Regions from separate parts of the Streptomyces sp. NPDC088747 genome, predicted to be linked through region 4. Evidence: riboswitches for the same ligand, from Rfam matches in the RefSeq annotation. Region 4 holds a riboswitch; each other region holds the start of a gene.
What was found. A riboswitch is a leader RNA that binds a small molecule or an ion and turns the genes downstream of it on or off. The one in region 4 is predicted to bind cyclic di-AMP.
Positions count from the first base shown of each region.

Region 1: it holds a riboswitch for cyclic di-AMP, as region 4 does, so the genes downstream of both, ACIP79_RS20295 (transglycosylase family protein) here and ACIP79_RS22665 (M23 family metallopeptidase) in region 4, are expected to answer to the same signal.
Region 2: it holds a riboswitch for cyclic di-AMP, as region 4 does, so the genes downstream of both, ACIP79_RS34650 (peptidoglycan DD-metalloendopeptidase family protein) here and ACIP79_RS22665 (M23 family metallopeptidase) in region 4, are expected to answer to the same signal.
Region 3: it holds a riboswitch for cyclic di-AMP, as region 4 does, so the genes downstream of both, ACIP79_RS41385 (NlpC/P60 family protein) here and ACIP79_RS22665 (M23 family metallopeptidase) in region 4, are expected to answer to the same signal.

Region 1 covers NZ_JBIVKZ010000008.1:91,772-95,176, forward strand. The annotation lists gene eno (phosphopyruvate hydratase) at 1-1,123, opposite strand, end outside; gene ACIP79_RS20295 (transglycosylase family protein) at 1,500-2,237, opposite strand; cyclic di-AMP (ydaO/yuaA leader) riboswitch at 2,242-2,406, opposite strand; gene ACIP79_RS20300 (transglycosylase family protein) at 2,591-3,405, opposite strand, start outside.
Region 2 covers NZ_JBIVKZ010000019.1:104,612-108,016, forward strand. The annotation lists gene ACIP79_RS34645 (DUF6250 domain-containing protein) at 1-411, opposite strand, end outside; gene ACIP79_RS34650 (peptidoglycan DD-metalloendopeptidase family protein) at 613-1,533, opposite strand; cyclic di-AMP (ydaO/yuaA leader) riboswitch at 1,538-1,713, opposite strand; gene ACIP79_RS34655 (tyrosine-protein phosphatase) at 2,227-3,024, shown strand; gene ACIP79_RS34660 (DUF6126 family protein) at 3,080-3,232, opposite strand; gene ACIP79_RS34665 (helix-turn-helix domain-containing protein) at 3,229-3,405, opposite strand, start outside.
Region 3 covers NZ_JBIVKZ010000028.1:48,280-51,684, forward strand. The annotation lists gene ACIP79_RS41380 (tellurite resistance/C4-dicarboxylate transporter family protein) at 1-729, opposite strand, end outside; gene ACIP79_RS41385 (NlpC/P60 family protein) at 850-2,001, opposite strand; cyclic di-AMP (ydaO/yuaA leader) riboswitch at 2,009-2,178, opposite strand; gene pcrA (DNA helicase PcrA) at 2,598-3,405, shown strand, end outside.
Region 4 covers NZ_JBIVKZ010000009.1:245,850-249,254, forward strand. The annotation lists gene ACIP79_RS22660 (GntR family transcriptional regulator) at 116-811, opposite strand; gene ACIP79_RS22665 (M23 family metallopeptidase) at 1,051-1,815, opposite strand; cyclic di-AMP (ydaO/yuaA leader) riboswitch at 1,828-1,988, opposite strand; gene ACIP79_RS22670 (M16 family metallopeptidase) at 2,225-3,405, opposite strand, start outside.

The sequences.
Region 1 (3,405 bases), on a different contig from region 4:
TGGTGACGTCCTCGGTCTCACCGGAGCGGTGCGACATCATGCACTTGAAGCCGTTGCGCTGCGCCATCTCCACGGCGTCCAGCGTCTCGGTCAGCGAGCCGATCTGGTTGACCTTGACGAGCAGGGCGTTCGCGGAGCCCTCCTCGATGCCGCGGGCCAGACGCTCCGGGTTGGTGACGAAGAGGTCGTCGCCGACGATCTGGACCTTGTCGCCCAGCTTCTCGGTGATGACGTTCCAGCCGGCCCAGTCGTCCTCGTACAGCGGGTCCTCGATGGAGACGAGCGGGTACGCGGAGACGAGCTCCTCGTAGTACTCGGTCATCTCGGCGGCCGAGCGGGACTTGCCCTCGAACTCGTACTTGCCGTCCTTGTAGAACTCGGACGCGGCGACGTCGAGCGCGAGCGCGATCTGCTCGCCGGGGACGTAACCGGCCTGCTTGATGGCCTCGAGGATGAGGTCGAGCGCGGCGCGGTTGGACTCCAGGTTCGGGGCGAAGCCGCCCTCGTCGCCGAGACCGGTGGACAGGCCCTTGGTCTTCAGCACCTTCTTGAGGGTGTGGTAGACCTCGGCGCCCCAGCGCAGCGCCTCGGAGAAGGACTCCGCGCCGATCGGGGCGATCATGAACTCCTGGATGTCGACGTTGGAGTCGGCGTGCGACCCGCCGTTCAGGATGTTCATCATCGGAACGGGCAGCAGGTGCGCGTTCGGGCCGCCCAGGTAGCGGAAGAGGGGGAGGTCGCTGGCCTCGGAGGCGGCGTGGGCGACGGCGAGGGAGACGCCGAGGATGGCGTTGGCGCCGAGCGAGCCCTTGTTGTCGGTGGCGTCCAGGTCGAACATCGCCTGGTCGATCAGGCGCTGCTCGGTGGCGTCGTAGCCGACGAGCTCCGGGCCGATCTGCTCGATGACGGCGAGGACGGCCTTCTCGACACCCTTGCCGTGGTAGCGGTTGGGGTCACCGTCGCGCAGCTCGATGGCCTCGAAGGCGCCGGTGGAGGCGCCGGACGGGACGGCGGCACGACCGGTGCTGCCGTCATCGAGGCCGACCTCGACCTCGACGGTGGGGTTCCCTCGCGAGTCGAGGATTTCCCGGGCTACGACGACGTCGATGGACGGCACGAGCATCTCCTTCTGGGATGTGACGCGGGTACGCGGGACTGTGGCAGCCCCGCGGGATGAGCCTAACCGGCCCGGACGCTTCGGCCAGCCGGTCGACCACCTCTTGGGCAGAACTGAGAGTAAACATTGTTCCAGAACGGAACAAAAAGGGAACGAAAACCGGGGTGCGGGTGGAGCGCGCCGCCCGGCCGGACCCGGAAAGAAAAAACCCCGCCCCGGTGCGTACGGGGGAACACGCACCGGAGCGGGGAGCCCGTGGGGGACGGGGGGTGACCCGCACGAGGCCCTCAGTATGAGGACCACGTATGTGAGCGGGCTGTGGTTCAGCCATGAACCGGATGTCTGTCGCCGGCCGACCGCCGTGGGCCGGCGACCTCGGCCGTCAGCTGAGGTGGAGCTGCTGACCCGGGTAGATGAAGTCCGCGTCGTCGACGATGTCCTTGTTCAGCTTGAACAGCTTCTGCCAGCCGCCCTTGACGTTCTTCGCCTCGGCGATGGCGCTGAGGGTGTCGTCCTTCTTGACCTTGTACTCGCCGTCGCCCTTCTTGACCGTCTTGCCGGTCGGGGTCTGGACGGTCTTCTTGGCGGCGGTCGCACGCTCCGAGGAACGCGAGGCGCGCTGCTCGTCGGTCTTCGTGCTCGGCTGCTGCGAGGGGGTGGTGCTCTGCGAGTTGTCCGAGGACGACGAGGAGGAGGACGACGAAGACGACGACGAGTCGCTCGTGCCGCCGTCGTACGCGGCGCCCGACAGGCCGGTGCCGCAGGACGGCCAGGCGCCCTTGCCCTGGGCCGCGAGGACCTTCTCGGCGACGGTTATCTGCTGGGACTTGGAGGCCTGGTCGGCGGTGGAGGCGTAGGCGCTGCCGCCGTAGGCGGACCAGGTGGAGGCGGAGAACTGCAGGCCGCCGTAGTAGCCGTTGCCCGTGTTGATGGACCAGTTGCCGCCGGACTCGCACTGGGCGACGGTGTCCCACTCGGAGGTGGTGGCGGCGGAGGCGGTGCCGGACGCCATCAGCGGGGCGGCGACGGCGACGCCGGTCACTCCCGCGAGGGTGGCGATGCGGGCGGTCCGGTCGAGAACGGTCGGACGACGGTGCTTGCCCTTGCACGAACGCAGCATGAAGTGATCCCCTCACCGACGCCTGCGAGGTGAGCTGTCGGGTTCGGGCGGGTGAGTGCCCGGCCGCGCACCTCTCGGCGCACGTCTTCACCCCAAGCCGTTCCCGGTCAACCACCGGGCCCGGCACTTACCTTGGGTCCCCCGCTCCTGCCTACGGCGCTTGACGCGACGACTGTTCCCGTAAGGCCGTTGGCAGGATTCGGCGTTGCGACCCACGGGGCTCACCAGTGGCGAGCGGTCACGACCGTAGACAGGCGAACGGCGGAATATCAAAGACGATCAGGGGGTCTGAGATCCATCTCTCATTCTCGCCAAACCGGACATTCACGGCCGAACCATGACGCGAACTCTGCCTAGTTCTGGGCCGGTTCGGCAGCATTGTCGAGGCCGTGACCGGGGAAGATGACCGGCGCCTCGACGTCCGCCGCCTCCTCGTCCGCGGCGGACGGGTCGAGCCACTGACCGACGAGGCCGAAGGCGTCCGCGATGACCGAGAGCCTCTCGTCGACGACGGCCGGGTAGGAGGCCGCGGGGGTCTCACGGGCCGTCGCGGAGTCGCGCGAGGCGTGGCGCCCGGCCGAGCTGTCGTCCGTACGGTCGGCGGCCGCGTCATCGGCGGAGGTGCCGCGGTGACGTCCGGAGCCGCTCGCCGTGCCCGAAGGATCGGCGCTCGGGGTGGACTTGTCCGAATCGCCACCCTTGGTCGCGCTCGCGTCTACATTGCCCGACTTGGCCGAATCCGTGGAGGTGTCCGAGGAGGCCGAGGAGGAGGGGGAGGCGGACGGCGAGGGGGTGGAGGAGCCGGTCGAGCCGGACAGGCCGGTCGAGTCGGTCGAATCCGTCGAATCCGTCGACCCGCTGGACGGCGTCAGGACGCCTCCGATGCCGGTGTCGATGTCCACCTGGGCCGACTCCTTGCTGAGCGCGGAGAGGGGGCCACAGGTGGGCCAGGCGGCGATTCCGCGTCCGTCGAGGATCTTCTCGGCGACGGCTATCTGCTGCGAGCGGCTGGCCTGGTCGGCGCTCGGGGCGAAGTCGAGGCCGCCGTAGTTCTCCCAGTCCCACTGGGTCAAGTGCAGCCCGCCGTAGTACCCGTCGCCGGTGTTCTCGCTCCAGGAGGCACCCGTCTCGCACTCCGCGACGCGGTCCCAGGTCGTGGCGTCGGCCG
Region 2 (3,405 bases), on a different contig from region 4:
GAGGTGGTCGTACTCCGCGAGGGCGCCGCCCCGCGTGGTGGCGAAGATGTCGTGCGGGGAGCGCACGTCGACGGCGTTCCAGAAATTGTTCAGGTCGGAGACACGGTCGTTGACCCCGCCCGCGGAGACGGGCGTGGCGGTGTACTCGACGACGTACGGCCCTCGCAGCCTCCTCCTGAACCAGACGGTCGCGCCGCCCGGCACGTCGATCTCCAGCACGCCGCGCGCGGCGGTGACGGTGCCACCGTCCTCGAGTTCGGTGACCCACTGCCCCAGGCCGTGCCGGAAGTCGTCCGCGGCCGTCAGTCCGCCGCGGCGGTACCTCGGCGCGGCACTCGCGTCCCCCGCCGGGACGAGCGCCGTGAGGGCGGCACCGGCGGCCAGGGCTCCAAAGGCTCTGCGCGTGGTCATGCGACACCTTCCGTACGAGGGGCACCGGTGAACGTCCGCTCCGGTGCGGCAAGCGCTTACGGAGATCACTGTGCGACCACCTCGACGGGCATGTCGACGCTTTCCCCGGCCGCGCCACGAGACCGCAATGTGCTGAGAGAAACGCCGAAGGCCGGGCCCCGGGGATCGTGGGGTCCGGCCTTCGGCGAGAAGGGGGCGGCGTCAGCCGACGGTCACACCGTGCGAGCGCAGGTACGCGGCCGGGTCGACGTCCGAGCCGTAGTCCGGCGTGGTGCGGATCTCGAAGTGCAGGTGGGGTCCGGTCACGTTGCCGGTCGCGCCGGAGAGCCCGATCTGCTGCCCCTCGGTCACGGTCTGGCCGGCCGAGACGGAGAGGGAGGACATGTGGGCGTACTGCGAGTACTGGCCGTCGGCGTGCTGGATGACGACCTGGTTGCCGTACGCGCCGCCCCAGCCCGCGGAGACGACGGTGCCGGCCGCGATGGACTTGATGGTGGTGCCGGTCGGGACCACGAAGTCGACGCCCGTGTGGTAGCCGCTGGACCACATGCTGCCGGCGACCTTGTAGTTGGTGCCGATGGTGGCGCCCTCGACCGGCAGCGTGTAGCCGGAGTCACTGCTGGAAGCCGCGGTGTCGGTGGCCGTGGTGGCGGTCTCGGTCGCCGCCTTGGCCGACGACTTCGACGACTCGGTCGACTTAGAGGACTTGGACGACTTGGCCGTGCCGCTCGAAGCGGCGGCCTTCTTGCCGATCGTCAGCTTCAGACCCGGATGGATCAGGGCCGGGTCCTCGCCGACGGCCTTGCGGTTGTCCGAGTACAGCTTCTTCCAGCCGCCGCTGACACTCTGGTCGTCGGCGATCTTCGAGAGCGAGTCACCGGCGCGAACCGCGTACGTCTTCGCCGCGGTCTTCTGAGCCGAAGCGGGCGTGGCGGCGGTCTGCTGGGAAACCGTGGCGGTCTTTCCCGTTGCCGCGGAAACGGTGGAGGCCGGGGTCGCCGCATGGGCTCCGGTGGCTCCCATCAGCGGCAGCGCGAGTGCGGCGCCACCCGTTCCGGCCACGGCGATCGAGCGCGTGAAACGCTGGGACTTGGGACGGCGGTGCTTACCCTTCGCGGGCATGACGAATTCCTCTCCGGCGCCTGCGAGGTGAGCTGTCGGGTGCGGACTGGAGATGCCCGGCCGCGCTGCTGCGCGGCTATACCCCTAGCCGTTCCGGAGACCGGAACAGGCGTCATACCTGTGGGTCCCCCGCTCCTGCCACATACGGGTGAGTGTGCGGATTCCGGGCGGCGGCAGGATTGGGCGTCCGTCCGGATTGAGGGCGAACGTAAGCGAGATGAGACCGCGCCTACAACCATGTGGGTTTTCTGTGGAAGATCCATTCGTGATCCATCCAGAAATCACCGTCACCCTCCGTGGAGAAAGGGCCTTTCCGACCCGCCAAATCGCGCGGGAATTCCGGCAGGTTGACAAATCGGGGCCGCAACACATCGTCACGGATATGACGCTGCTCACGCACGTCGACACAGGATGCCCTATTCCAGGGCCAGTTGGAATGAAGCAACCAATACGGACAGAACGGTCACATGTTACGTGGGTGGATATCTGCCGCATCGATTTCCTCGCACCGCCACCGCCGCCCGCGACAGCCACCGCCGCCGCCGGGCGCCCTGCGGGCAACGGCTCCGCACCCGCCAGAACAACGCCTGTGGACAACTCCATGCCCCACGAACCCATGTCGTATCGTCGGGAGCGCAACGTCCGTCGGCGGGCGAGCCGAGCAGCGCCGACGGCTGACCGGGAGGAGCCCACGTGACGCAGCAGGTGCCGTCGACCGAGCCCGAGCTGACCGCAGTGCGCAACTTCCGGGACGTAGGAGGCCTGCCCACCGTGGACGGCCGCCGGGTGAAGTACGGGGTGCTGTTCCGCAGCGGACACCTCGCGCACGCCACGGGGGACGACACGGTGTTCCTCAGCTCACTCGGCCTGCACACGATCTTCGACTTCCGCAACGCCTCGGACCAGAAGCTGGAGGGCCCGGACGTCGAGCTCCCGGGCGTGCGGAACGTGAACCTCCCGCTGACCGACCCGGCCGACGGCGCCGAGTTCTGGAAGATGGTCCGGGACGGCGATCTCGATCAGCTGCGCGGCCTCCTCGCGGACGGCAAGGGTGCGGACAGGATGATCAACTCCTACCGCGCGATCATCAGGGACCGCACCGCCGAGCACTCCCAGGTGCTGCGGTCGCTGGCCGAGGACAGTGTTCCCGCGCTGATGCACTGCGCCGCGGGCAAGGACCGCGCCGGCCTCTCCATAGCCGTGACGCTCCTCGCCGTCGGGGTCGAGCGCGAGGCCATCGTCACCGACTACCTGGAGTCGAACGCCGCGCACCGCCGCTACAGGGTGCAGCGCAGCGGTTCCTCCGCCTCGGCGTACTCCCCTGAGGTCATGGAGCTGCTCAGCCCCCTCTTCGACGCGCGCGCCGAGTACCTGACCGCGGCCTTCGAGACGATCGAGGAGAAGTGGGGCGGCGTCGACGCCTACCTGGAGACGGCCCTCGGGATCACCCCGGAGCTGCGCGACCGGCTGCGCGAGCGTCTCCTCGACTGACGCGGGCCGCTCGACAGGCGGCCCTGCCGGTCAGGTCGTCCGGTCCGGCCGACGCCTACTGGTTCTGCGCGCCCAGCGTGAAGAGCAGGTAGACGAATCCCGCGAAGAGGTGGCCCACGGCGACGTAGATCAGCAGCCGGATCCACAGCGCCGGCGGGAGTTTGTCCTCCATGGAGCGGCGCGGGCCGGGTTCCGTGGGTTCGGTCATGGCGTCTCTCCCAGGTTCGGGTGGCCCGTCGCCGGGCCCAGGCACAGCGCGGCGGAAGGGCTCTGCAGCAGGGTGTGTACGAAGAGCAGCTCGGCGCCGTCCCGGTCGGCGGCGGCGATGCGGTGCGGGGTGAGCGAGTCGAAGTGCGCGCTGTCCCCCGGTGCGAGCACGTG
Region 3 (3,405 bases), on a different contig from region 4:
GCACAGGGCCAGGCCGAGGACGAGCAGGGCGGTGGTGACGGCGCGCAGGACGCCGTTGTCGTCGCCGTTCCACAGGAAGGCGTCGGCGTTGTGCGCCGCGACGAGCTGGGCCCCGGCCAGCGCCGAGATGCCGAGCGCGCCGCCCGCGACCCAGTGGTCCCCGGCGCCCGTGACCACCTCCCTGATGTCGAAGTGCGCGAACGCCACCCCGTAGAGCGCGATCCCGAGCCAGAAGAGCACCAGTGCGGCATGCGCGAGCCAGTCGGCCCCCACGGCCGCGGCGAGGGTGGCGCCCAGCACCGAGAGCCCCTGGGTGGCCACGCAGACGAGGAACACCCCGCCCGGCATACGGCGACTCCAGTGCCGTACGACGAGGAGGAGCAGCACCGGCCACAGCACCGCCGAGAGCGCCAGCAGGGCCCCGGCGACCTCCTGCCACCCCAGCAGGGACAGCCGCGTGCCGAGGACGGCGGTCGCCGCGACGGCGGTGAGCCCGGCGGGTGTCCCCGCCTCCGTCGCCCAGCGCGTCCGCTCCCGCAGCAGCCGTACGGCGAAGTCCGCGGCGAGCGCGAGCCAGGCGACGGACGCCAGGACCAGGGCGACCCGGGACAGCGTCTCGTGGCCGGTCAGCCGCAGTCCGACCGAGATGATTCCGGACGCCATGACGGCGGCAGCGGCGGCCGGCGGACGCTCGGCCCACCAGGCACGGAGCTGGGAGATGGCTGGCATGGCCCGATGCTAGGGAGCTTCGGACGCCTTGCCCGCGGGGCACGCGCGCGTGGAGGACGAAAACGTGCTCCACGCGCGCGTGCCCCGCGGATGGTGCCGTGAGGACGGTGCGCCGGTGCGCTACGCGGGCCGTACGACGCTGTAGATGGCCGACTCACCGTCGTAGAAGATCGACTCCTCGCGGACGTACGCACCCGGCTTCGGGGCGTGGATCATCATGCCGTTGCCGATGTAGAGGCCGACGTGGCTGATGTCGTCGTAGAAGAAGACCAGGTCACCGGGTTGTGCCTCGGAGACGGAGACGGTCGTGCCGGCGGTCACCTGGTCGTAGGTGACGCGCGGGAGGGTGACACCCGCGGCCTTCCAGGCGGCCTGGGTGAGGCCCGAGCAGTCGTACGAGCCGGGGCCGGTCGCACCCCAGACGTACGGCTTCCCGATCTGGGCGCGGGCGAAGGCGATGGCCTTGGCCGACTTCGTCGAGTACGAGGAGTCACCGGTGGTGACAGTGCCGGAGGTGCCCGTCGTCGCGCTCGGCGACGACTCCTGGGCCGCCTTCGCCGCGGCTGCCGCGTCCGCCTGCTGCTGCGCCAGCTCCGCCGCCTTGCGCTCGGCCTCCTTGCGCCGCTCCGCCTCGATCGCCGCCAGCCGCGCCTTCTCCTCGGCGGTCAGCTGCGAGAGCAGCTCGCGCGCCTTGGCGAGCTTCTGCTGGACGTCGGTCTTGGAGGCCTTGAGAGCGTCCTGCGTCGTGGACAGCGTCTCCAGACCCTGCGTCGCCTCCGTGCGCTTCTCGGTGGCGGCGGCCTGATCCGTGACGTAGTCGTCGACGGCCGCCTTCTGGCGGGTGGTCAGCCGGCTCATCAGCTGGGTCTGGTCGAAGTAGTCCTGCGGGTTGTCGGCCAGCAGCAGGGAGGCGGTGTCGGGAGCGGCGGCGCCGGTGCGGTACTGGGCCGCGGCGTATGAACCGAGCTCCTCACGCGCGGTGTTGAGCTTCTCCGTGCGCTGCGCGACGTCGTCGAGAAGGGTGTCGACCTTCTTGCGCTGCTTGGAGGTCTTCTCCTTGGCCGCGTTGTACTTGTCGGTGGCCGACTCGGCCTGCCGGTAGAGGTCGTCGATTTTCTTCTCGACCTCTTCGAGGCTCGGCTTCGGCTCGGCCGACGGCGTGGCGGCCGCCGTCTGCGAGAGCAGGGCGACCGAGGTGAGGGCCGCTGTGGCGAGAGCGGGGGCCGTGCCGGCCACGCGCGAGCCCGAGAACCATTTGCGTTGCGACGCCAACGGAGGCGACTCCTTCCATCATCCGCCTACCGGGTTAGCTGTCGGGTTCGGGCGGGTGGTTCGGAAGGGTTGCCCTACGGTCCTGCCCGACAAGGCAGTTGGACCGATTCACCCCAAGTTCGGTGGGTCCCCGATTCCGGCTGCCGCAAGGCGCACCGGACTCAGCGGAGGCCGCCACGGCCCGGCGACGTTCGCCGGTGGGGGTCGGGCGGCCTGATCAGCACGCTAACCAACTCGTAAGGCTTCTGTGAAGGTTGATGTTCGAAATGCCCGATACGTTTTCGTGACCTTAGTCATGGGCCTCGTTCCCGCCGGTCAATTCGGAGAGTTATCGGGCGAGTTGTCCGACGGGGGGCGGGGTGGGTGATGGGGCGCGTGATCCGGCGGAGCCGCCCTGCGTGTGGGTGGGAAGGGTGCGGACGGGCCCCCGCGTGGACGGTTGCTGAAAGTGACGGAGCTGTTCTGGAGGGTAGGGGGAGATGGAGGGCGCAAAGAGGCCGAGCGGCCGGTGGGGCTCTACCACCGCTGCGGATACCGCCGCGGACTTCTCGGGGTGGCGGCGGGGTGTCAGTGGGGCCGCCTAGACTCGGAGAGCGATGAGCAGCCTCTTTGACGACAGCTTCCTGGCGGACCTCAAGCCCTCCGGGGCCCACGAGGAAGAACCCCCGCCGCCTCCCGAGGACGGGACGGCCGAGCAGCTTCCGGACGACCTGTTCGGCGGCCGCTTCGACGTGCCGCCGAGCAGGGACGCGTACTACCGCGACGGTGCCCCGCGCCCCGCCGTGGACCCGGCCGCGCTCCTGGACGGGCTGAACGAGAACCAGCGGTCGGCCGTGACGCACTCCGGCGCCCCGCTGCTCATCGTGGCCGGAGCGGGCTCGGGCAAGACCCGCGTGCTCACCCACCGGATCGCGTATCTGCTGGGCGAGCGCCAGGTCCACCCCGGCCAGATCCTCGCGATCACCTTCACGAACAAGGCCGCGGGCGAGATGAAGGAGCGCGTCGAGCAGCTCGTCGGCCCGCGCGCCAACGCGATGTGGGTGATGACCTTCCACAGCGCGTGCGTACGGATCCTGCGCCGCGAGAGCAAACGGCTCGGCTTCACCTCCTCGTTCTCGATCTACGACGCCGCCGACAGCAAGCGGCTGATGGCCCTGGTCTGCCGTGACCTGGACCTAGACCCGAAGCGGTTCCCGCCGAAGTCCTTCAGCGCCAAGATCTCGAACCTGAAGAACGAGCTGATCGACGAGGAGGACTTCGCCGCCCAGGCCGTCGACGGTTTCGAGAAGACCGTCGCCCAGGCCTACGCGATGTACCAGTCGCGGCTGCGCGAGGCCAACGCCCTCGACTTCGACGACCTGATCATGACCACGGTCAATCTGCTGCGCGCCTTCCCGGACGTCG
Region 4 (3,405 bases):
CGAAAACACCGGCAAGGGCCCGCCCGAATTATCGGGTGGGCCCTTCGCATTTCCATTGTGCGGGCAGCATGAATTGTCTCCCGCGAATTACCCCTCTTTGTATACGGCGCTCGTGTTAATGCCGCAGGCCCGTCATGTTTACGGGATGTTGCGAAGTCCTCACACGGTCCTGCCGGTCCCCCGCTCCGGGAAACCGGAGCCGGTGCGCCGTCGTCGCGCGTTCGGAGTGCAGAGCGGTGATCGCCCGCGCCCGCTCACTGTCGCCGCGTGCGACGGCGTCCACGATCCCGCCGTGCTCCGCCCAGGAGTCCGCGGGATTGGCGGGCGCCTCGACCGTGTACATCCAGGCGATCTTGTGCCGCAGCTGAGCGAGTGTGGAGGTCAGCGCGGGGCTGCCGGAGGCCTGTGCGAGTGTCTCGTGGAACCAGCCGCCGAGCGAGCGCAGATCCTCGCTGTTGCCCCTCCTGGCCCGCTCCTGCCCCAGCCTGACCAGGCCTCGGAGTACCTTGAGGTGGGCCTCGGTGCGGCGCTGCGCGGCCCGCGCGGCGCCCAGCGGCTCCAGGAGCATGCGCATCTCCAGGAGGTCCGCGGCCTCCTGCTCGGACGGCTCCGCGACGCACGCGCCCGCGTGCCGCCGGGTGAGGACGAAGCCCTCGGCCTCCAGCGTGCGCAGCGCCTCGCGCACGGGGACGCGCGAGACGCCGTAGCGACGCGCGAGCAGTTCCTCGGTGAGCCGGCTGCCGCGCTCGTAGACACCCGCGACGATGTCGTCACGGATCGCCGTGCATACCGAGTGCGCAGGAACACGCATACCGGACCTCCGCTTTAATCCCCGTGAAACGCCGTCGATTGGCGCTTGTCCAGTGACTCTATTGCAGAGACTCGGAATTTCCGATGGCGGGCCGGAATCCAGGGATATTTTTTGGACAGGCGGACGTTCGAAACGACAAGGTCCCGGCTCGTTCGAACCGGGACACTTGTGAACTACGTACGCGAGGGCTCAGAGGTTCATTCGGCGCCGGTGATCAGACCCTCGTACCCTGCCGGTGATCAGACGCTCACGCCGTGCGAGCGGAGGTAGGCGACCGGGTCGATGTCCGAGCCGTACTCGGCGGTCGTGCGGGCCTCGAAGTGGAGGTGCGGCCCGGTGGTGTTGCCGGTGGCACCGGAGAGGGCTATCTGCTGTCCCGGGGTGACCGTCTGGCCCACGGCGACACCGATGGACGACAGGTGGCCGTACATCGTGTAGGTGCCGTCGTTCATCCTCAGGACGACCTCGTTGCCGTAGGCGCCGCCCCAGCCCGCGGTGACGACCGTGCCGGAACCGACCGCGTGGACCGGGGTGCCGGACGCCGCGTGGAAGTCGACGCCGGTGTGGCTGCCCGAGGACCAGAGGCTGCCGCCGGTCTTGTAGCCGGTGGAGACGTACGAGCCGCTGACCGGCGTGACGAAGGTGTTGAGGCGCTTGCGCTCGGCCGCGCGGGCGGCGCGCGTCTTGGCCTCGCGCTCCTCCTCGGCCCTCGCCGCGGCCTTCTTCTTCGCGGCCGCCTCGGCCTTGCGCAGCGCCTCGGCCTCGTCGGCGGCGTGCTGCTGGGCGGCGGCCTGCGCGTCGATCTGGTCGGCGATCGAGTCACCGATCGCGATGGCCTGCGTCAGGCCGGTCTGCTCGACGGAGTTGTCCGCGGCGAGCGCCGGGGCGGCCAGGGTGCCGAGGACACCGGTGGTGGTGAGCGCCGCGACGCCGAGGGCGTTCGTGGTCGTGCGCTTCACGCGGCTCGGGCGACGGTGCTTCCCTGTGCCACAGGTGAACGCCATGTAGGGGTTGATCCTTTCCTTCCCTCTCGCCTACCGGGTTAGCTGACGGGTTCGGAGCAGGAAGGTCTCCTACGGACCACCTCCGAAGAGGGCGTCCGATTCACCCCAGGGACTGCGTGTGGGTCCCCGGCTCCCCTGGCTCGCGCCACAGGGGGATTAGGCGATGGCTGTCCGGTGCCGCGGGCGCGGCGCACTGCCTGACGAACAGCCGGACCGACGCTAAACGGGACATCTTTCAATCAACAAACGGATCAACGGTTTTGTAGCGCACGCCACAGGGCAGACAGGCAACCTCCCTATCAATACGGACAAACGGGGGCCCAGGAGGCTCAACAGCCTCCTGGGCCCCCACGGGAGCGTGCCTCTCCGGTCCGCGCGGCCCGGCCCCGCTCCGCTCGGCTCGGTCCTGCTACTCCGCCGCCACCACGGTCACTTCACCGATTCCGAGAGCCTTGACCGGCTCCTCGATCGTCGCGGCGTCGCCCACCAGGACGGTCACCAGGCGGTCCACCGGGAAGGCGTTCACGGCGGCGGCGGTGGCCTCCACGGTGCCGGTCTCGGCGAGCTGCCGGTACAGCGTCGCCTGGTAGTCGTCGGGCAGGTGCTGCTCGACCTGGTCGGCCAGCGTCCCCGCGACGGCCGCCGCCGTCTCGAACTTGAGCGGCGCCACACCCACCAGGTTCTGCACGGCGACATCACGCTCGGCGTCGGTCAGACCCTCCGCGGCGAGGGTGCGCAGCACCTTCCAGAGGTCGTCGAGCGCGGGGCCGGTGTTCGGGGTGTCCACCGAGCCGCTGATGGCGAGCATCGCGGCGCCCGTACCGTCCGGCGCCGAACGCAGCACCTGGCCGAACGCCCGCACCCCGTAGGTGTAACCCTTCTCCTCGCGCAGGACACGGTCCAGGCGCGAGGTGAGGGTGCCGCCGAGGCAGTACGTGCCGAGCACCTGCGCCGGCCACACACGGTCGTGCCGGTCGGCGCCGATCCGGCCGATGAGCAACTGCGTCTGGACCGCGCCGGGGCGGTCCACGATGACGACCCGGCCGGTGTCGTCCGCGGTCACCGGCGGCACCGGGCGCGGCTCGGCGGACGAGCCCGTCCACGCGCCGAGCGTGTCGGCGAGCAGCGCGTCGAGGTCGACTCCGGTGAGGTCGCCGACGATCACGGCGGTGGCCGTGGCGGGGCGAACGTGCTTCTCGTAGAAGGCGCGTACAGCCGCCGCGTCGATCGCGGAGACCGTCTCCTCGGTGCCCTGGCGCGGACGTGACATGCGCGAGGTGGCCGGGAACAGCTCCTTGGAGAGCTCCTTCGCGGCCCGGCGCCCCGGGTTGGCGCTCTCGTGCGGGATCTCGTCCAGCCGGTTGCGCACCAGCCGCTCGATCTCGCTGTCCGCGAACGCCGGTGCGCGCAGGGCGTCGGCGAGCAGGTCGAGCGCCTTCGGAAGGCGGGAGACGGGGACTTCGAGCGACACTCGTACGCCGGGGTGGTCGGCGTAGGAGTCGAGCGTGGCGCCGCAGCGCTCCAGCTCGGCGGCGAACTCCTCGGCGGAGAGCTTGTCGGTGCCCTCGGAGAAGGCACGCGCCGTGATCG